3 regions of the Bacillus sp. L381 genome follow, and region 2 is predicted to be linked to each of the others. Evidence: predicted binding sites of a transcription regulator. Region 2 holds the regulator's gene; each other region holds the start of a gene.
The links. The regulator LexA, encoded in region 2, represses DNA repair genes until DNA is damaged. The targets are predictions, from matches to a motif close to CGAACATATGTTCG.
Positions count from the first base shown of each region.

Region 1: a site for LexA is predicted at 3,282-3,295, ahead of QRX25_RS05170 (YhjD family protein). Genes of this name have one in related genera too.
Region 3: a site for LexA is predicted at 2,492-2,505, ahead of QRX25_RS11450 (DNA polymerase IV). Genes of this name have one in related genera too.

Region 1 covers NZ_CP127224.1:1,034,083-1,041,227, reverse strand. Annotated here, with positions in the region: gene QRX25_RS05190 (MarR family transcriptional regulator) at 1-322, opposite strand, end outside; gene QRX25_RS05185 (monooxygenase) at 409-1,887, opposite strand; gene lepB (signal peptidase I) at 2,030-2,545, opposite strand; gene QRX25_RS05175 (TVP38/TMEM64 family protein) at 2,542-3,168, opposite strand; gene QRX25_RS05170 (YhjD family protein) at 3,319-3,678, shown strand; gene QRX25_RS05165 (DUF3311 domain-containing protein) at 3,799-3,999, shown strand; gene QRX25_RS05160 (sodium:solute symporter family protein) at 3,996-5,465, shown strand; gene QRX25_RS05155 (YbjQ family protein) at 5,507-5,824, shown strand; gene QRX25_RS05150 (excalibur calcium-binding domain-containing protein) at 5,856-6,125, opposite strand; gene QRX25_RS05145 (YrpD family protein) at 6,321-7,031, shown strand.
Region 2 covers NZ_CP127224.1:1,775,886-1,783,030, reverse strand. Annotated here, with positions in the region: gene sirA (sporulation inhibitor of replication protein SirA) at 1-257, opposite strand, end outside; gene tkt (transketolase) at 408-2,411, opposite strand; gene QRX25_RS08775 (DUF896 domain-containing protein) at 2,578-2,811, opposite strand; gene QRX25_RS08770 (YneB family resolvase-like protein) at 2,880-3,530, opposite strand; gene yneA (cell division suppressor protein YneA) at 3,546-3,857, opposite strand; gene lexA (transcriptional repressor LexA) at 4,013-4,633, shown strand; gene QRX25_RS08755 (hypothetical protein) at 4,965-5,393, opposite strand; gene QRX25_RS08750 (YndM family protein) at 5,548-5,997, shown strand; gene QRX25_RS08745 (prohibitin family protein) at 6,025-6,855, opposite strand; gene QRX25_RS08740 (DUF8570 family protein) at 6,842-6,991, opposite strand; gene QRX25_RS08735 (poly-gamma-glutamate hydrolase family protein) at 7,098-7,145, opposite strand, start outside.
Region 3 covers NZ_CP127224.1:2,264,581-2,271,725, reverse strand. Annotated here, with positions in the region: gene QRX25_RS11465 (AI-2E family transporter) at 1-512, opposite strand, end outside; gene QRX25_RS11460 (YqzH family protein) at 586-792, opposite strand; gene QRX25_RS11455 (YolD-like family protein) at 893-1,237, opposite strand; gene QRX25_RS11450 (DNA polymerase IV) at 1,252-2,478, opposite strand; gene QRX25_RS11445 (GNAT family N-acetyltransferase) at 2,694-3,164, shown strand; partial or broken gene QRX25_RS11440 (hypothetical protein) at 3,177-3,391, shown strand; gene QRX25_RS11435 (GNAT family N-acetyltransferase) at 3,421-4,389, shown strand; gene QRX25_RS11430 (iron-sulfur cluster biosynthesis family protein) at 4,461-4,823, shown strand; gene QRX25_RS11425 (DUF2552 family protein) at 4,798-5,037, shown strand; gene QRX25_RS11420 (alpha/beta hydrolase) at 5,077-5,991, opposite strand; gene QRX25_RS11415 (YqkE family protein) at 6,134-6,358, shown strand; gene QRX25_RS11410 (aldo/keto reductase) at 6,392-7,145, opposite strand, start outside.

The DNA of each region.
Region 1 (7,145 bases), 740 kb from region 2:
TTTTATTGTCGCTCAGCCGGGTTCTGCGCAGGAAACCGGCTTCCAAAAACTTCGCGCAGCTTCTCGATACGGTCGGTTTTGTCGTCTTCATTTTTTCCGCTATTGATGTGACATTGATCGGTTCATGATCTCCGATACAAGATAAAATGTGAATTTCCGTCAAGGTCAGCTGAAGTTTTTTCCCGTTTTCTTCACGGAGTTCGTCCATCCGTCCTGCTAACGATGCCCTGATGTCCTCCTGACACCTCTCCTGCTCGTGGAAAATGTCTGTCAGTCCTTCAAGAATCATGTGTTTTGCATGGTCTGGCTGTCTTCTGTCCAACTGCGGGTCACCCTTCCGTATTGATTGTTTCTTTTACTATAACGTTTTGTTACGCAAGAAACAATCACACAAGCGAAAAAAGGGTATCAGATGAATCCCCATCTCTCCATACCGGCCAGAACGGTCTCTTCCGCTTCACGTCCTGAGCCGCCGGCTGCCCATGCCGCATGGCCGTCCGGCCGAATCAAAACGGAGTGAACGTCATCCCAATCGGCACGTGTTTCAGAAAGCTCCGCCCTGACAAACTCCACGCTGTCCGTGTCAATGCCGGCGGGAATGCTTCCTCTTAATGACAGCAGCACAAAGGCTCCTTTGTGCAGAAAATCATACAGCCGGGCGGGCCGGCCGTCATGAAGAGTCAGCTCTATATCGGGCAGCCGTTTTCCGTTCAGCATATGAGGGGGCAGCTCCGGATCGGGTTCATAATGCAAATCAAGCGCGGATACTTTTCCCGCCAATAAACGGTTCGACTCCTGAAAATCCAGCAAAGCGGTCATCGTATCTCTTAATGCCATCCCTGACTCGGTAAAATCCATGAGCTTTATCTGGGTTTTTATATTGTGCAACACTTCTTTTCCCGTGCTGTGCCTTTCCTGATGGTAGCTGTCCAGAAGATGAGGCGCCGCTTTTCCCTTAATTTGCGCCGCCAGCTTCCACCCGAGATTGACAGCATCCTGAAGCCCCGTGTTCAGCCCTTGGCCGCCGGCGGGAAAATGAATGTGCGCCGCATCCCCGGCCACAAAAACCCGGCCGGAGCGGTACTGTTCAGCCTGACGCTCGGCATTGCCGAACCGTGACATCCACACCGGATCACTCAATCCGAAATCAGTGCCGCATATTTCCCGCAGGTCTTCTTTCAGCTCATTTTCTGTAACCGGCTCTTCTTTCCGCTTTTGCGGAGCGTGCGGAGAAACGATAAGGACGCGGAAAAGTTTGTTCGAAAGAGGGACAATGACAACCGATCCCTGCAGACGGCAAACTGAAAAAAAGGCGGATTCAGGCGGATTTTTCAAAACGGCATCACAAAGGGTTCCTATTAAGTCGGCATCAGTCCCCAAAAAAGCGATGCCCGCCTGTTTCCGGACAATGCTCCCCGCTCCGTCTGTACCCGCGGCATATAAGCTGCGCAGGGTGCGGATACCGCTTTCGTCCCGGAACACCGTCTCCACCCCGTCATCCGACTGGGTAAGAGCCACCGCTTCTGCCCCGCGGATGATATCCGCGCCTAAACTTGATGCATACTCCTCCAAAAGCCGCTCCGTTTCTGCCTGAGGCAGCATTAACGAATAATTCTGCTTAGAATCCAGCCGAGAAAAATCCAGCCGTGTATCCAGCATCGAAAAATGGCCGGAAGACACCTTCGTTCCTTTATCCAAAAAGCGTTCCAAGATGCCTCTCATTGCAAAAAGTTCAAGTGTGCGCGGATGCACAATAAGCGCTTTAGAATATGGCACCGTCTTCTTCAATCGTTCAATGACAGTCGTTTTCACTCCGGCAAGCGCAAGCTCTGAGGCAAGCATGAGCCCGACAGGACCTCCCCCGATAATGGCAGCCTGTGTTTCCATCTTATCAGCCCTCTCTCGCATTTTTGTTACACACGTAACAAAATGACTAAAAATAAAACGCATGATTTTTGTTTCGCGCGTAACAATTCTATTATAATCTTTCCTTTGCTTTTTGACAATCATTTCTAAAAAAAGACGCCGTTCACTTGGCGTCTGATTCACTGATAACTCCGACAATGTCTTTATCCTTAATCGGTCCGAAATGACGGCTGTCGAGGCTGTATATGCGGTTGTCGCCAATCACGAAATATTGTCCCTTCGGTATCCTCTTGCGGCCGGTCGTTTCCTTCAACGTATAATCACCGGTCACATGGCTTCCGGCGGACAATGATGACTTTAACGGTTTTAAAAACGGTTCCGCCACCCGTTTTCCATTCACAAACAGCTGGTCCTCCCTGTAAGTGATGGACTCGCCCGGGAGTCCGATGACACGTTTGATCAGCACTTTGTGGTGCGGGCCTTTAAACAGGACAATATCGAAACGGCGGATCGTTTTGTAACGATGGGAAAACTTGTTGACCATCAGCTCATTTCCTTGTTTAAAGGTCGGATTCATGCTGATTCCTTCGACTTTATAATCAATAAAAATGGCATTTTTTAATTGTATGGCCAAAACAACGATAAGCACGCCGGCTATAAACCAAAATCGTTTTTTCAAGATTCCTGTCTCCCTCCGTCTTTCTCATGCTGACTGATTCTCGTCTGTAAACGCCGTTCGATATGCTTTCCGGCATACCACAGCACCGCGATCACTGTTAAGGCGCCCGCCATCCGGAAAGGCTGTGTAATGAGTGCGTGAAGATCATACCCGATAAAGCTGATCATAAAGATCATGACCATTTTCCCCATAGCGGCTGCTGATATAAACTGCAGCGCCCCCACCCGTGACAGGCCGGCAACGACATGAACCGCAGCGGACGGCGTAAAGGGGAAGCAAAGTAAAATAAACAGCGGACCGAAACCGTGCCGCTCAACCCAGAGCATCAACCGCCTTATGGTTTGATGCCTGCGGATGAAACCGAAAGCTCTTTTCTGTCCGAAATGGCGGACGGCGTAAAACATCAGCATTGATCCCGCCGCAGATCCGAGCCACGACAGGAAAAAGCCTTCCCACAGCCCAAATGCATTCGTATTCGCCACCACAAATACAACAAGCGGCAAAAACGGAAGAAACGCTTCAATAAAAGGCAGTAAAACCGCAGCCGCAGGGCCGAAAGCTCTATAGCTTTGGAACCACTCCGTCAGCTGCTCCTCAGTCAAATATGATATAAATTGCTCCAACGTTTATACTCCTTAACGAGTTTGTCTATCCTTATTCTACACATTATCTCCAAAAAACGAAAATGTTTACGAGATTTTCCGGCTTGAAATATCGTGTAAGCGAGTATAAAATAAGAACAAACGTTCGTAATTTAGAAAGAAGGAGTATTTATGCCTGATATCCGGAACGGCACCCGCGATCTCATTGAAAAAGGTCTGTTTCTGCCCATGACGGCTGCCATCCTGAACCGGGACCTCGAAGCGCTTGATTCGTGCCCGTTCAAATTAAAACAACCCTATAAACAGCTTATCAGCTGCTCTTTAAAATTAGCACAAAAGGATTTGAGTGATGTTCGAAAAGAGTTAAGAAAGCGTAAAATCAAAATATACGAAGCGGAAAGAGATGAAGCATTTACACTTTATATATGCACCATTAACGGCTATGAAGAAAAACACCGTTATTTCAACCCGAGAATACGGGAACAGGTAACCGCCTTATTGGAATATTACCTGTCTGCCGCGACCATTTAAAAAGCAGCCGGGACTGCTTTTCCTTTTCAATCAGTAAAATTCAGACTATTCACACTATACATTCAACATTATTTTCTTTATAATCGGGACACGCTGTTTTCAATGAAAAGGAGGAATGTTATGAAACTGATTCATGTTCTCGCTGCCCTGCCCTTTTTCGGAATTCTCGCCGGAATTCCATTTGCCAACCGGGTGACGCCTTATGTTTTCGGAATGCCTTTCATTCTTGCATACGTCGTCATCTGGGCGGTGCTGACATCGGTTCTGATGGCTGCTGTTTACAAATTGGATAGAGAAAACAAGGCGGGTGAGGCGGAATGAACGCAGCATTTCCCGTAATGGCCGCCGTGCTCCTGTTTTGTGTATATCTCGGAATCCGCGCCCGAAAAGGAAAAAAGATGGACCTTGAACAATGGACGGTGGGCGGACGAGGCTTCGGCACGATGTTTGTCTTTTTATTAATGGCGGGAGAAATATACACGACCTTCACATTCCTCGGCGGAAGCGGATGGGCTTACGGAAAAGGAGGTCCCGCCTTTTACATTGTCGCTTACGGCTGCCTTGCCTACATTTTGTCATATTGGCTTCTGCCTGCCGTATGGACATACGCAAAAAAACACAAACTGATGTCGCAGTCAGATTTTTTCATTTCAAAATACAACAGCCCGCTCCTCGGCATTCTCGTATCGCTCGTCGGCATCGCGTCTCTCATCCCCTATCTCGTCCTTCAGCTGAAAGGGCTCGGTTTAATTGTTTCAGCAACGTCATACGGACAGATTCCGCCAGCAGCCGCAGTCTGGATCGGCGCTGTCTCCATCACGATTTATGTAATGATTTCAGGCATTCACGGTTCAGCGTGGATATCAGTCGTCAAAGATATTATGATTTTAGGCATCGTCCTGTATTTAGGCATTTATTTGCCCATTCATTACTACGGCGGGTTTACGGAGATGTTCAAACAAATCGACGCCGCAAAACCCGGATTCCTCACGCTTTCTGATACCGGGCAGAGCGTTTCGTGGTTCAGCTCAACCGTCCTGCTGACTGCCCTCGGCTTTTATATGTGGCCCCACACCTTTGCCGCGTCCTATTCGGCGGAGCATCCGCGGGTGTTTCGGAAAAACGCGATCATCATGCCTCTTTATCAGCTCGTCCTGCTGTTTGTCATCTTTACCGGATTTGCGGCGATTCTGCAGGTGCCCGGTTTAAAAGGGGCCGACACGGATCTCGCCCTATTAAAGCTGTCTGTGAAAACCTTTGATCCTTGGTTTGTCGGACTGATCGGATCGGCGGGCATTCTGACGGCGCTCGTACCCGGCTCAATGATATTAATGGCCTCAAGCACGCTGTTCGCCAAAAATGTGTACAAAGCCATTCTGCCCGGCACGCCTGACGAAAAAGTCTCGCGGCTCGCAAAATACGCTGTACCCGTCATCGCTCTGATTTCCGTATATTTTACGCTGAAAGGCGGAAATACCATCGTCACCTTGCTTTTAATGGGCTACAGCCTTGTCACCCAGCTTTTCCCCGCGCTTTTATTCAGCCTGCCGAAGCGGCGGTTTATCACAAGCCACGGCGCTTTTGCCGGCATAACGGCCGGAGTCGGGACGGTTGCCTTCATCACGCTGACTGAATCAACCATCGGAACCCTCTTTCCGTTTCTTCCGCAGACTGTTAAAGATATGAATACAGGCATCATCGCGCTGGTTTTAAACACTGCCGTCATGTTTGCAGTCAGCGCAGCAGTCAGAAAAAAACAAATCAGTGCAGCCGAAAAAGCGGCTTAAATGGTAAGATAGCGGTAAGACACATGAAAGGGGAAAGCCGTATGATTATGACAACGACTGAAACCGTCGCCGGAAAACAGATTACTGAGGTAAAAGGCTTAGTGACAAGCAGCATCGTCCAATCCCGTCACATCGGAAAAGACTTGCTCGCAGGCTTAAAATCTGTCGTCGGCGGCGAATTGAAAAGCTATACCGAGATGCTGGAAGACTCCAAAAAAGCGGTAAAAGAGCGGCTGATCAGAGAAGCGGAACAGCTCGGAGCCAACGCCATCGTCGGCCTGCGGTTCGAACTGACCGCCGGACAGAACACATCCGAATTAATCGGATACGGAACCGCCGTCACCGCCGAATCAATTTAAAAAAACAAGCCCTTTTAAGCGGCTTGTTTTTTTATTTCTCACAGGCGATATAGTCTTTATCACGGTCGAGTCTTTTATTTGCATTATAAAGCGCTTTTGATACATACGGCTTGTACTTCGTTCTGCCGCCCTTGTTTTTCACTTTCGAAGACCGGGCTACGCCGCCCTTATACACCTTATTCAGCGCATTGCAGTTTTGATACGTTTTCACCTTTGTTTTCGCTTCTGCCGTCTGCCCAGCTCCGTATGAACATCCGAACACCAGACCGAAAGACAAAACCACAGCTGCCGTCTTTTTCATTCTCGATGTATCCCCTCTCCTGAGTCATGCGGTATTGCTGAACATATCATAGTTTAAATAATCTCCATTTTCAAGATAAATAGGAAAAAAGTTTTAATTTACACCCTGCCGCATTACTTTTATGGAATTTATTCCAAAACCTTTTATAATATGAATTGATAGCGCTATCAGACTATGATGATAGGAGGAGAAATGATGATGAGAAAAGGGCTTCTTGCGGGTGTTCTCACTTCAGCCGTTCTATTCGGCGCTTGTGCGGCGGATATTCCGGGGGTAATCAGCCCCAATACGGCGGAAGCGGCGTCCCAGCTCAGCAAAGGAATCGGCGGAAGGGCCTACCTGAACAGTACGGGTTCTGTGCTCGTCACGAAAATTCAGCTTCCAAGCTCGATTCAGGTATCAAATGGGACAGCCTATATTTACTCAGGATTTACCGGAGGCACAGAGGCTGATATCGGGCTTCAGTACAGTGAAACTTATCATGTATGGAAACCGATCATGAAAGTCGGTTCAAAGGGACAAAGCCAGGTCCGGTATCTGGAAGGAGAAAGCCAATTCACCTATACGAAAGGCTTCCGTCCCGGCAGCACCGTACAGCTGACCATTTACAAAAATATGAACGGCAATACCCGCGCCACATATTGGGGCACGAATAATGACGGATACACCGGCCGCATCATTTCAGAACTCGCCCAGACAAATGTAGGATCTATCTCAAAATGGAAAGCGCTCGCCACTGTCGCAGTCACATCAGAGGATCAGCGCCCTTACATCAAATCAAACTTCTCAACAGCTTTTACAAACATCACGATCGACAATCAAGCAGTCACTCCTGTGATTGATACACAGGATTTTGCCAAATTGGCGGTGTCAGGAAACAGCGTCAGCATGTCTGTCGTCAAATAAAGAACGCCGAACGCACGATTCCTGCATCGTGCGTTTCGTTATGTCAATATTGCTGCGGGTGAAAAATTGGAAACACGGCGGGTTTTCATGTATACTTTATGTTAACCATAAAAT
Region 2 (7,145 bases):
GGCAGTGTAAGCCGGTAAATTGAATCCAAACGGCTGTAACTCATACGGTTTAAATGAAGCTGGAGATGCTGATGCATATGTATTACCGGAATCGGCTCTGTTATATATTGAACTTGCTTTTTTGTCATTTGATATTCTTGGGGTGTCAGATTTGTCCAATGATAGTCTCGAAACAATTCAAACATAGCGGTTTCCCGTCCGAAGTAGTGGTTCGCAAACTCATCCTTAATCAGGTGTGTATAGTAATGACGTTCCATTTCCTCATCCCCTTTTACAGCGCTTCTTATTGCTTTCTATTATACAAAAGGAGAAAAGAAAGAATTGTCTATTACTGTTACGGCGCCACTTCTATTTTTGTCGTATAAACAGGAAAAAGAGGATGATTTGACTCATCCTCTTTTGTCTTCTTATTTGTTTAGCAGTTTTTTCACGCGGCCAGCCACGTTTTCTGCAGTGAACCCGTATTCTTTCATAATTGTTTCTCCCGGAGCTGAAGCGCCGAAACGGTCAATTGCGAGAACGTCTCCTTCAAGACCGGTAAATTTGCCCCATCCGAAGCTTGATCCCATTTCAATCGCAAGACGTTTCGTTACGTTCGGAGGAAGTACGCTGTTTTTGTACTCAGCCGATTGTTTTTCGAAGCGGTCCCAGCTCGGCATGCTGACTACAGATACGTGAACGTTTTCTTCAGCAAGCTTCGCCTGAGCTTCAATCGCGAGTCCGACTTCAGAACCCGTCGCTAAAAGAAGTGCGTCCGGTGAATCCGTTTGTGCTTTGGAAACGATATAAGCCCCTTTTTCCACTCCGGCATACGCTTCTTCAGGCTGCTGATCAATTGTCGGCAGGTTTTGGCGTGTCAATACAAGAGCTGTCGGGTGATCCTGGCTTTGAACGGCAAGCTTCCACGCAGCTGCGGTTTCATTTCCGTCAGCAGGTCTGATCACAGAAAGGTTAGGAAGTGCGCGTAAAGAAGCAAGCTGCTCAATCGGTTCGTGAGTCGGTCCGTCTTCTCCTACGGCAATACTGTCATGCGTAAATACATAAGTGACAGGCAGCCCCATTAATGACGCCAGACGAATAGCAGGTCTTAAATAGTCAGAGAACACAAAGAATGTGCCGCCGAATACGCGGAGGCCGCCGTGAAGCGCCATTCCGTTTAAAGCAGCGCCCATCGCGAATTCACGGACCCCGAACCAGAAGTTTTTCCCGGCGTAGTCTTTGGCTGTGAAGTCTCCTGCATTTTTGATTGTCGTTTTGTTTGAACCCGCAAGGTCAGCAGATCCCCCGACAAAGAAAGGAATTTTCTTAGCGATGCCGTTCAGCACCTCACCTGAAGATGCGCGGGAAGCAAGACTGCTGCCTTTTTCATAAACGGGAACTTCCTGATCCCAATCTTTCGGAAGCTCGCCTTTGATGCCGAGTGACAGCTGTTCAGCAAGCTCAGGATATTTTTCTTGATAAGCCGCGAACAGTTCATTCCATTCCTGTTCTTTTTTCGAGCCGGCTTCTTTTACAGCTTGGTTGAAATGCGCGTATACTTCTTCCGGAACATAAAAATCTTCTTCAAATGTCCAAGCGTACGCTTCTTTCGTCAGCTTGCTCTCTTCTTGTCCTAATGGAGCGCCGTGAACGCCAGATGTACCCGCGCGGTTTGGAGAACCGAAACCGATTGTGGTCTTCACTTCAATTAAAGTCGGTTTTTTATCATTCTGGCGCGCTTTTTCAATTGCAGCCGTCAATTCAGCGATGTTGTTTCCGTCCTCAACATAAAGGACTTCCCAGTTCATTGCTTCAAAACGCTGTTTTACATTTTCAGAGAAAGAACGGTCTAAATCACCGTCTAAGGAAATATCATTAGAATCGTATAATACGATCAGGCGGCCTAATTCCAGATGGCCTGCTAGAGAAGCTGCTTCAGAAGAAATGCCTTCCATCAAATCGCCGTCTCCGCAAATACTGTATGTATAATGATCAACTACGTTGAATGAATCACGGTTATATGTTTCAGCCAGATGGCGTTCTGCGATTGCCATTCCCACTGCCATCGCGATACCCTGTCCGAGAGGCCCGGTTGTTGCGTCTACTCCTGCTGTATGCCCGAACTCCGGATGCCCCGGTGTTTTGCTGCCCCATTGACGGAACTGTTTCAGATCATCAATGCTGAGTTCATATCCGCTTAAATGCAGCATGCTGTATAAAAGCATTGAACCGTGTCCTGCTGATAAAACAAAACGGTCGCGGTTAAACCAGCCTGGATTCTGCGGATTCACATTCATAAATTTCGTCCACAGCGTGTAAGCCATCGGAGCGGCTCCCATCGGCATGCCCGGGTGTCCGGAATTAGCTTTTTCAATTGCGTCTATAGACAGTGTACGTATGGTGGCAACTGATTTCTTTTCAATTGTATCCATTATAATCCCCTTCCTTATTGTTGTACCTTTTCATCATAAAGCGATGATGACTTTTTCTCAACTCTTTCAGCTTAAATTTGAGATAAACTTGTTGAAAATTGTCGTAAAGCACAGTCTGATATTAGTATATACGAAAAAAGAATACGTATTGCCGTATTCTTTCTGTTTAATGAAGATTATTTTTCTGTTGTTCCCTTTTTAATTTTTCAGGAGTGACATCATTACCTTCCGGATCAATAACTTTTACGCTCTTAAGCGTATTTTTCATTGAAGAACGGAATCCTTTCAAATACTCTTGGCGAAGCTTTTGCTGTTCGGCTTTTTCCTCATCCGTTATCGTGTTTGATTTAGCTTTTTGAGCCAATTCGTTTATTCTCGCGATTTTTTCTTTAGAAATCATAATAAGCTCCTTTGGTGCGTGTTGATTATATACTACTAAAACGTAATCGTTTTTACAACTGATGCACGTCAGCTGCCTTCGCTGTCTGCGGTATATTCCTGAAAACGCCGGTGAACCGTGGCTTTGGACACATCATAGCCAAATCCTCTTAAGGTGGCTGCGATTTCTGCAAAGGTGAGCTTGTTGGCTCTCAGCCTGACAATTTCCGAAACCGGAACCTCTTTTTTTTCTTTGCCGCTGTTTTCATGCCTGTTTTTCAGATTCCGTTCAGGTTTATAACCGTTTTTTACGGCTCTTTTCATTCCCCGCCGTATCTTCATATTGTGAATTTTTCTTTGATATTCCTCTACAATACTGACGATTTCGAGTACCATCGTATCAGCTTCGGAAAGCTCCAGCTCGCCCTTATGAGCCATCGTATATATTTTTACGTTTTCCCTGTAAATACAATGCAAAAGCGCGATCTTGGCGTTTCCTCTTCCCAGCCTTGTTTCGTCCTGCACCAATATCGCGTCAATATGTGATTTTTTAATATCATCAAGCATTTCAAATACTCCGTCGCGGTCCATTTCGTAACCGCTGGCTTTCTCAGAAATGACTTTTACGACTTCCATGCCGTTTGCCGCAGCGATCTCACTAAGCTCCTCTTCCTGTCTTTTTAAAGACGTTTGCTGCTGTTCTTTGTTTGTGCTAACCCTGGCATAAATGAGCGCCTTCATTTCTCTCTTTCCTCTCTAATTGACAATGGCCAGCTGATATACGGCCGGATGCTTCTTCTTAACCGGAAGAATAAGTTCGTCTCCGGGCTTTATATCAGCAGTTTGGAGATGATTATTCTCCGTCACCCACTCAATGAACTCTTCCTTATTAATATTTTTCTTTTCTGCTACATGATCCGCAAGTGACCAGAGAGTATCGCCGTCCTGAACCTTTATTTTAACATATTGGCTGAGCGTCTGATCATTCCCCGCACATGAAACAAGTAAAATAGCGGCACTTAAAATCGCAGTAAACAGTCCGACAAATATGATAGATTCCTTCGCCATTTATACAACCTCCGATAAGAATGTTTGTTCGCTTTTTATATCTTTCAGTATATACGAACAAACGTTTCTGTCAATCGTTTTTTCGAACCTATGTTTGTACTGTCAGGAAAATCATGCTATAATCTACTTAAAATCGACGTTTTGAGGTGCGAAATATGACGAAGCTATCAAAAAGGCAGCTTGATATCCTGCGTTTTATTAAAGAAGAGGTAAAAACGAAAGGATATCCGCCTTCTGTAAGAGAGATAGGAGAAGCAGTAGGACTGGCTTCCAGTTCAACCGTGCACGGACATTTGGCACGGCTGGAGACAAAAGGCCTGATCAGACGGGACCCTACTAAACCGAGGGCCATTGAGGTATTGGATGAAGAAGAAGTTCAAATTCCGAAAAGCCAGGTCGTAAATGTTCCGGTAATCGGGAAAGTGACGGCGGGTATTCCGATTACGGCTGTTGAAAATATCGATGAGTATTTTCCGCTTCCTGACCGGATGGTTCCTCCGGGCGAACATGTATTTATGTTAGAAATCATGGGAGAAAGTATGATTGACGCCGGCATTTTTGACAAAGATTATGTCATTGTCAAACAGCAGAACACGGCTAATAACGGGGAAATCGTGGTGGCTATGACCGAAGATGATGAAGCGACGGTCAAGCGCTTCTATAAAGAGGACAATTATGTGCGGCTGCAGCCGGAAAATCCGACGATGGAACCGATTATCCTGCAAAACGTAAGCATTTTAGGGAAAGTCATCGGCGTATTCAGAGCCGTCCATTAATTCTATTAAACTTTATTTATCGTAAAACCCCTCACATAGGGGTTTTTCTTTTGCATAAAAAAGAGCAGGTTCGCCCTGGCTTGGAAACGAACCCGCTAAGGAGGAAAAACTTACATCATGCTTACATTCTTATTATCCGACATCTGACTTTTGAAGTCAACAAATAATGTTTCCCTAAAGAAACTTTTTATATAATTTTCGGGCTGAATTTGTTTATGTCATCTTTATTTTGGGCGGGCGGATCAAATCTATATATGAATATTTAGTACATAGTACAATGTGTATCGAATATGCGTAAAAAATCCCGCTTCTTTTTAGCGGGTATCTATTTTTAATCAAAATGATAATATTCGACGCCGTATAACCCTTTAATATAGACAGGTTCACAGATGTTTGAAGAGCTTTCAATCAGAATCCTGTATTTGTGATACGGGTCAATTGATTTTTTATCCTGTGCACTGAGGTTTAACCAGCTGCCGCTGTAGCTTTTAGAACTTAATGTATAAAAATTTCCGTTCAGCGCCATCCGCTGGAGTTTCATGTTTAAACCGCATGAAGAGTTGTTCATTATGGTGAACTTGTATCCTAAAAAGTAATCGTCAGCTGATACAGTCCCCGGATTTTCAATATAAAACTCTTTTGCATTTCCCTCTAATGTGAAGCTCGTTTTTGATCCGAATTCAGTGGTAGCCGCTTTGGCTGAGTGTATTCCGCAAAAACATAATAAAAAAACAGCAATACATATCCAGCACCTTTTCAATTTGCATCCCCCTTTTTACATATTTTAACTTGTGAATACAATGACGTCTATCCATATTTTATTAAATCGCATACTTTATAACCACAATATACCAGTTTAAAAATTTTTGGATTGCCTACAATGAAGACTAAACGAAATAACGAAGGTGGTTCAAATGAAACACGTAATTGCTTTCGCTTCTAAAACAGCGCTCACACTTGCTTTGCTGTACATTGTTCTGGATCTTATGTACCAAGTAACTTTTTTAAACGTTCTGTTTATTACATTGATCTTGAGTTTGATCACTTATTTTGCGGGCGATTACATGATTCTGCCGAGAACAAGCAATTTCACAGCTGCTGCAGCTGATTTCGGAATTTCATTCATTATATTATGGATATTCCTTATGAACATTGGCGGTTTTAATGTTTCTCCTGCCGCGGCATCGGTTATTTCTGCACTTTGCCTTACTGTTTTTGAGGCATTTTTTCACCGGTATTTGCAGCAATATGTGCTTCCTGAAGATTATCCGGCCACAACAGAGACAGACAGCACGCTATTGAGCTATCAAACCGAGGCGTCTGAAGAGTTAATGCCGGAAAAGGATCCTCAGGAAAAAACATAAAAAGGAGGCATTCGCCTCCTTTTCTTTTTATTTTTGCTTCTGATCGTCCAGCGGCAGCTGCAGCAGTGAGTCTGTGCCTGTCGCTTTCGGCGTTTTTCCGTCCCATTTTTCAATCCATTTATATTTGATCATTTCATCAGACATTGATTTTTTTATAATTTCGTTATAATCAGCGATCCCTTCCGCTTCAATTTTTTTCTTTTTCGCTTCGGCTTCGGCTATTTTAATTTCAGTTTGTGTCCGTTCAAGCTCCTGTGAAGACTTCACCCTTGCATCAATGGCTTCCTGTGTGGCTTTATCCGGCTTCGGTACGCCAAGCGTCAGATCATCAATTAAAAATCCGAGATTCTTCATATCATCAGCAAATCTTTTTTGAACATCTGCAGCGGCTTCCGCAGATTTTTGCCCGTATGTGTCAATAACCGAGTATTTGCTGATTGATTTTCGCGCCGCGTCCCACAGCCTTGTTTTTAAATATGTATTTTCAATCGTTTCAACGTCTACCGCCCCGAATTTGTTAAACAGATCCACTACTTTGTCAGGCTGAACGACATAGTTATAAGCAATATCCATTTCAATATTTTTACCGTCTGAAGTTGCCACTTTTATATTTTCATTATTCACTGTCTGCATACGCACCGGATATTCCGTTACTTTATTAAATAGACCGACTAAGTGCCAGCCTTGGTCCAATGTTTCGGATTTTACCCCGCCGTTCGGTGAATATACAACCCCGACATAACCATTCGGTATTTTTTCAATGAAAAGTGACGCTGTAACGCCCGCAATCAAAAGGGCTGCGCCTATTATCACACCGCCGAGTATTTTTTTTGTGTTTCTCCGCTTATTTTCGCTCATGCTGGTCTTCTTCCTCCCATGACTTTTTAAATTTTTTGGCTTTGCTTCCCACTTGTTTAAAGATAGGACTCAGCATCAGCCATAAACCGAACCCGATAATGACAAGAAGAATGATAGACCCGATCATCACTTTCATTTGCCCACCTCTTTTCTTTCACCCTGTCAGTTATGTATACGATCTTAAGAACTTAAAGTTTCATAAATTTCAAAAGAAAAAGCTCCGCCACCCAAATGCGGCGTGCTTATTTATAATTGTCACTGATAAAATCAGAAATCGTTTTTGTGAATTG
Region 3 (7,145 bases), 490 kb from region 2:
GGAATAATGGCGGCGGTGATGGCGGCATTGGCAGCCGCACCGGCCAGGCTGCTGAGAGAATCAGCGATTGAACCTGAATAATTTGCGGCTTTGTCCGCTGCTTTTTTAAAGGAATCCTCATGCTGAATCCGGGAAAACCATTTGCTGTCCTGAAGGTGTCTGATCCAATTTTCAGCTTTTGCGGAAAGCTCCGGGATATGATCTGTGAAGGCTGTAAACTGTTTTTGAACGGCAGGGCCCGCCGTATAAAGGAAGAGGACAAAAAGGCCGGCTGTTCCCGCATAAATCGCTAAAATCGCGATGCCTTCGGGCAGCTTTACTTTCTCATGCAGCACTCTGACGATCGGGCGGCACAAATAGTAAAGGACGCCCGATAATACAATGGGCGGAAACAAGGTTTTAATCGTAATCACAACAGGCTGGAACAAAAAGTCTATTAATGTTCCGAGATAAATAATGAGAAATAACAAAAGAACGGCATATCCGATCTTGAAATAAGGCCCGACTGGCATCTCCTGCACCACGCAATCTTTAAGGGTTTACTCTCGACCGTTTCCCTTATCGCCCGGTGCATAAACGTCAGTGTCAGGAGAACTGGCCCTGGTTGGTGACGTAATCGTAGATAATATCTTCTACATGGGCATGGAGATCCTCATCGGGTTCTTCGTTCCTTCTTTCTTCTAAAGCTTTTTTTAAACGCTGTTTTTCATAGGGGCTCAGCGGATCTGTCGACACATTCCGTCCATACTGGCGGAGGGCTTGTCCCAGCATTTTTTCTATAAATTGATCCATCATATATTCTCCTATTCTTATCATTCATCTTTATTCTACTAAATATCATATGATCCTCCCACTCTTCTATCATATTTTCTGTCAGGACGGGATGGGCTTTTTATTCCAATTCAGCTGAGAGAATAAGATGAAACGGCAGCGTTAATGCATCTTCATCGTTTATGATTTTTAAACGCTTTTCGTCGTGCATCACTTGTTTTATCCATCCCCAAAACCGGCGGGGGCCGTGTGCTGAAGCGTAGGTGACCGAAATGGCCCTGTCTTCTTCAATCGACGCCGCAATGGTGCGGTTCATGTCGTTCATTTGCTCTTCGCTCAGTTCCGGAGGCCGGAATTCCCGTTCTTTTCGTTTTTTTGCAAGCAGCTGCTCCCGATGTTCGGGCAGCATCATCCGGCTTGACTCCCACATGACATTATACCCGGGTGTTAATTTGTTCGGATTCATGTATATCACCTCAATTATTTGTAGTGCCCGCCGATTTTTTCGGCCCGGTGAAAGGCTTGGCCGGCCTCTGTCAGCGAAGCGGCATGGAGCAGCGACGCGGGGCCGTACCGCTCATGAATATCATCCAATACTTTGCCGAGGCTGATCTTTTTTTCCAGGGAATCGAACAGGCTCAGCTGAACATAATCACAGGGCTCCAGCTGGGAAAGGGCGACGCCGGCGCTGCGGACGGGCTCACCGTTCCAATGCTCTTTGAAGAGCTTGACCGCCGCTTTAAAAATATCCATTCCGAAATTGGTCGGAGAGACGAGCTTTCTCTGTCTGTGAAAACCTGAAGGGCAATCAAAATCAGCGCCTCTGATGCTGACCGAAACCGTATGGCCGATGTACTGTTTGAAACGGGCGCGGCGGGCCACTTCTTCGCTTAACTCCAGCAAAACGACTTTGATATCCTCAAAGCGGCAGTAGTCCCTCGGGAGCGTCATGTTATGGCCGATCGCTTTTTGCCGGCTGTGCGTGTTTACGGTGACCGGAGAGGGATCGATGCCGCGGGCCGTCCGCTGAAGCAATTCGCCGTTAATGCCCCAGCGTTTTTTCAGCAGTTCGGCAGGATGCCCGGCAAGCCCGCCGATTGTGCTGATGCCCATCCGTCTTAAATGATGCTCCATCCGTTTTCCGATGCCGAATAGTTTTCCGACCGGCAGAGGCCACAGATCCTGCCTGATATTTGACATATCCAGCCTGTGGATGCCGGATGCGTTTTTTTTGGCAAAATGGTCGCAAGCCATTTTCGCGAGCGCTTTATTCGGCCCGATGCCGACACGGGCATAAATACCGAATTCACGCATAATCGCTTGTTGAATGCTTTCGGCGATTGTAAAAGGATCACCGAACAGCCGCCTGCTTCCGGTCACGTCGAGAAACTGCTCATCGATGGAGTAGGGTTCTACAAGATCGGTATACCGCTCAAACAGCTCGGTAATCATGACGGATACATCAATATACCGCTGCATCCGCGGACGGACGATAACGGCGTCGGGGCATTTGGCCTGCGCTTCCCACAGCCGTTCGGCGTTTTTTACGCCGTATCGTTTGGCGAGCGGACAAGCCGCAAGCACGACCCCGCTGCGTCTTTCGGGATCTCCCGAGACGATGACGGGCCGGTTTTTAAGATGAGGCGCTTCCGCTTTTTCTACAGACGCATAAAACGATTGCATATCAACAAGAAGAATATCAGCCATAAAAAAACCTCCGGGAACGTTTGTTCTGTTTTTCATTGTACCCGAACAATGACCGCGTTTATACTGGTAAATCATTCCCCGGCTGGAAGAAGGCTGATTCGTTCGCTTGAAAAGAAATCATTTACAATTGCAAATAACCCACATATAATTTTTTATATTCCAATGAGAAGAGCTGACATTCATTTTGCCGGACGAAAAGGAGAGTCAATCGAAAAATGGATATTCGAACAATCGCCTCTGAAGACTATGAAATGGTTACGTCTGTTTTGAATGAATGGTGGGGCGGCAGGCAAATGAAAGAAAAACTGCCGCGCTTGTTTTTTGAACATTTTCAGGACACGAGTTTTATTACGTACGGGCCGGAGGGAATGACCGGTTTTTTAATCGGGTTTCAGTCACAGTCAGACCCTGAGACGGCCTACATTCATTTTTCCGGTGTGCATCCGGATTTCAGAAAAATGCAAATTGGAAAACAGCTCTACGACCGATTTATGGAGACGGTGAAAAAAAGGGGCTGCACAAAAGTCAATTGCGTGACGGCGCCCGTCAATAAAGTGTCAATTGCTTATCATACAAAGTTAGGCTTTGAACCTGAAAAAGGAACCAAAACCGTAAACGGAATCCCTGTTTTTGCGAATTATGACGGCCCGGGCCAAGACCGGATTCTGTTTGTGAAATACATATAGAGGAGGCCGAATATGGGTTTTTTAGCTGACACGCCCAAACCGCCTTATTATGCGGTCATTTTTTCATCAATAAAGGGAGAATCTGAGCATACTGACAGCGGGGCTTTTAGGTTAAGAAAGCGTTCATGGATGCGATGAAACGGCGGAAAGACCATACCGGCCACAAGGCGGCAAAACAAAAAGGAAAAAGTGCGTACGCGATCCGCATAACGAAAACGGAGTCATAGCGGATGTTTGCATCGAAAGGAGCGGAAGGTTGATTACATTTTTACAGCATACACAAGAACAGACGGCGCGGGAAATTGCGGCGGTTCAGCGCTGCTCTTATCAAAAAGAAGCCGAGCTGATCGGCTTTTTCGGCATTCCCGCTCTGCATGAGACACCGCGTGACATACAGCGGTCACGGGAGACGTTTGCCGGTTTCAAGGCAAAAGATCAGCTCATAGGCGTCATTTCGTATGAAAAAAAGGGATATGAACTTGTCATATGCCGGCTGACGGTGCACCCGTCCGGCTTTCGGAAAGGAATCGGACGGGCGCTTCTTCAATTTGTGATAAACGAGAACCGGGACGCTCAAAAAATAGAGGTGGCTACCGCCAAACAAAACGTTCCGGCAGTCTCTCTCTATTTAAAAACCGGGTTCACGGAAGCCGGACAGATTGAGACGCCGGAAGGGCTGACCCTCTCGTTTTTTCATCTTTATCCGAAGAGAAAAGCGGAAGTCATTCCGTACAAGCCGGAATGGAAAGAGATGTTTGAGAGAGAGAAGGCGAATTTGATCCGAATCTTCGGTCCCGCACTCCGTTCTGTCAGCCACATCGGAAGCACCTCCATCCCGGGGATGGCCGCAAAACCCGTCATTGATATACTGGCGGAGGTCAAAGATATTTTGGATGCTGACCGATACCTTCCGCAGCTGGAAGCACTCGGCTATGAGGCAAAAGGGGAGAACGGGATAAAGGGAAGGCGTTTTTTTCAAAAAGGCGGCAACAAGCGCACACACCACGTCCACATATACGAAACAGGACATCCGGACGTAAAGCGTCATCTGCTGTTCCGGGATTACCTCACCGCAAGGCCTGAAAAAGCGGCTCAATACATGGAGCTGAAACAGCAGCTCGCTGAGACATACCCGTACGATATGGGAAAGTATATTGAAGGGAAAAATGACTGGATCAAGGCGGCTGAACAAGAGGCGAAGGACTGGGAGAGCGGTCTGCTGTAAAAAAGCAGAAACAATGCATACAGCGGCGCGGTATGCTACAATTGGCGAAAATGAAAAACGGAGGATCATCTATGCAAATACATGTGACGGATGCGGCGAAACATACATTCCAGCAGGCGATGGACGCCAACCCGCAGAAAAAAGCGCAGCTCCGCTATGACGCAGAAGGCTGCGGATGCGCGGTCAGCGGCGTGCCGACCATCTGGCTGACGGACGAATTAACGGGGCAATGCGAACGCATTGAAACCAACGGACTTCCGCTTTACATCCAGACCTCTCAAAAAGTGTTTTTTGACGAGGAAATGACAATCGATTACAATGAAAAGGCGAAAACGCTCGTCTTAAAAAGCCCGGCAGAGATGCTGAGCCCGAGAATGAGCATATTAGTAAAGCAGGGAGAAACTGAAAGTGAATCAAAAGCTGAAAGCCATTAAACAGACGGCACAGCATAAAACGTGGGTGTCCTTCCTGAACAACAACCACCCGTACAGTCTGCTGCACTGGTCCATCGGAGGCGCTGAATCCGTTCAGAAGGATGTCTGGCTGCTTCAGGATGAGATGACCTTCAAAGCGCAGGAATTTACGACAATCGACCTCGCCATTGACTGGATCGGAGAAAATATGGACGGGATTACCGACGTTTTATGACGGGAAAGCGAAAGAACCAGCATACGTTCTTTCGCTTTTTTACGTTTGCGTCATGGTATCTAAAAAGGTTTGAACGGCTTTACGGTAGCTTTCCGGATTTTTGGTGTACGACATGGCATGCCCGCCCGATTCGGCAAGATACAGCATCTTCGGGCCGCGTTTTCTGCGGTGCAGCAATTCGGAAGAAGAAGGAGGTATATAATCATCCTCCTTACTGTGAATAAACAGCACGGGCTGCCGGATGCGGCTGATAACCGACAAAGGCGATACATCACGGATACGGTATCCCTCTCTCATCCGTAAAAAGAAATCAGCCAAAGGCAGAATCGGCCACGGAGGCAGCCGGAATTCCCGCTTCAGTCTGTAGGCGAGCTGATCGTGAAAGCTTGCGAAAGGGCAGTCCGCAATATAAAAATCAGCGCCGTCGCCGTTCTGATGCCCGCCCGCATATAATAAGGCCGTCACCGCTCCCATCGATTCGCCGTGGATGCCGATTTGACCGCCGTCTCCGGTTTTGTTTCTCACCCAATTCACGGCTTCTTCCAAATCATCTTTTTCAAAATAGCCGTAGCTCGTCGTTCTGCCGCCGCTTTTACCGTGCCGTCGGTGGTCATACATAAGCACATTCCAGCCTAAATCTAAAAACAAATCCATGTATTTCAATGAGTTGAACGAATTCACGGTAACGCCGTGACAAACAATCATGGTGTTTGCCGTATCATACGGGGCGATGTAAAAGCCTTTGATCTCATACCCGTGGCGTGACAAGATGACGGCCTCTTCTTTTTCCATGCTCTGAAAGGAATCAAATACATCATGTCCGTCCGCCGTTTCTCTTTTCATGATATCTTCATCCGTCTTTTTCTTAATAAACATAATCAGATTCGTAAGAGCAAATCCGGCAGCCAAAAAGACTGCGCAAGCCGAACCGAACACCGCCAGCCATTTTTTCACGCAGGCCCCCTCCTTTAAATGACAGAAATATAGAAAATCCTTTCCCGGGTTTTCAGGCCGCTGAACGAAAGAAGGACAGTTGCCGGCCTCCGGCGCTCCGTGGTACACTTGCTTCAGCATATTCAGATACGGGGGCGTAATGATGAAAAAGCAGCTGCCTAAAGAAAAACACAGCTTAAAAGACGATCTGGAGGAAGATCTGAAGGCCAAGCTTTTGCAAATGAAAAGTGAGCTGAAGGAAGAAGACGAGAAAAAACAGGCACAGAAAAAGGCCGAACAAATCAGAAAGCGAAAAGAAATAGAAAAAAATAAAAGCTTTGAAGAGCTGCTGAATGAAAGCAGTCTCGATTGGCACAAATATAAATAAAACCGGCATCTGAAAAGGTGCCGGTTTTATTGTTTAAGAACGATGGGCTTCGTATACGTCCCGTTTTGTATGACATTGCAGGGCTTTGATTTCCTGGCTGCTTAAACGCCGGGCCTCTGCTGCCGAGCAGTTTTCTCTCAGCTGCTCAGGTGAGCTGGCTCCAGTGATGACAGAAGCGACGGCCGGCTGTGAAAGCAAGTATTGAAGAGAAAGCTCCGTCATGCTCAGATCAGGGGCGGCAGCGTTAATCGCTTTCTTGGTTTCTGCTAGTTCTTCAAAAGAATATGTTAAATAGCCGTTCTCTTTTACGCTTGCGGCCGCTTGATCAAGCGGTTTTTCCGTAAGAAGCCCTTTAGCGACCGGTCCTCTGGCGACTATGCTGATTCCGTTCTCCTCTAAAAGGGACAGCCACTCCTCGGGACGCCGGTCCAGCAGGCTGTACTGCATCATAATGCTGGTGATATTTGATTTTTTCACATATTCTTTAATGACATTCGGACGAATGGAGGAAATGCCGTAATACCGGATGACACCTTCCTGTTTTAAGTCCTCGAATGCTTCGATCGTTTCGTCGATGTTATCCTCCATCGTGCCGCCATGCAGCTGATAAAGGTCGATATAGTCCGTTTTCAGCCGGCGCAGGCTGTTTTTGACCGCTTCTTTTATGTATCCTTTGGAAGCGTCCCAATGCCAGCCGTCTTTCTCATCATTCCAGCGGTTTCCGGCTTTTGTGGCTAAAATGATATCGTGTCTGCGGTTTTGGACGGCCTCTCCGACAATTTCCTCA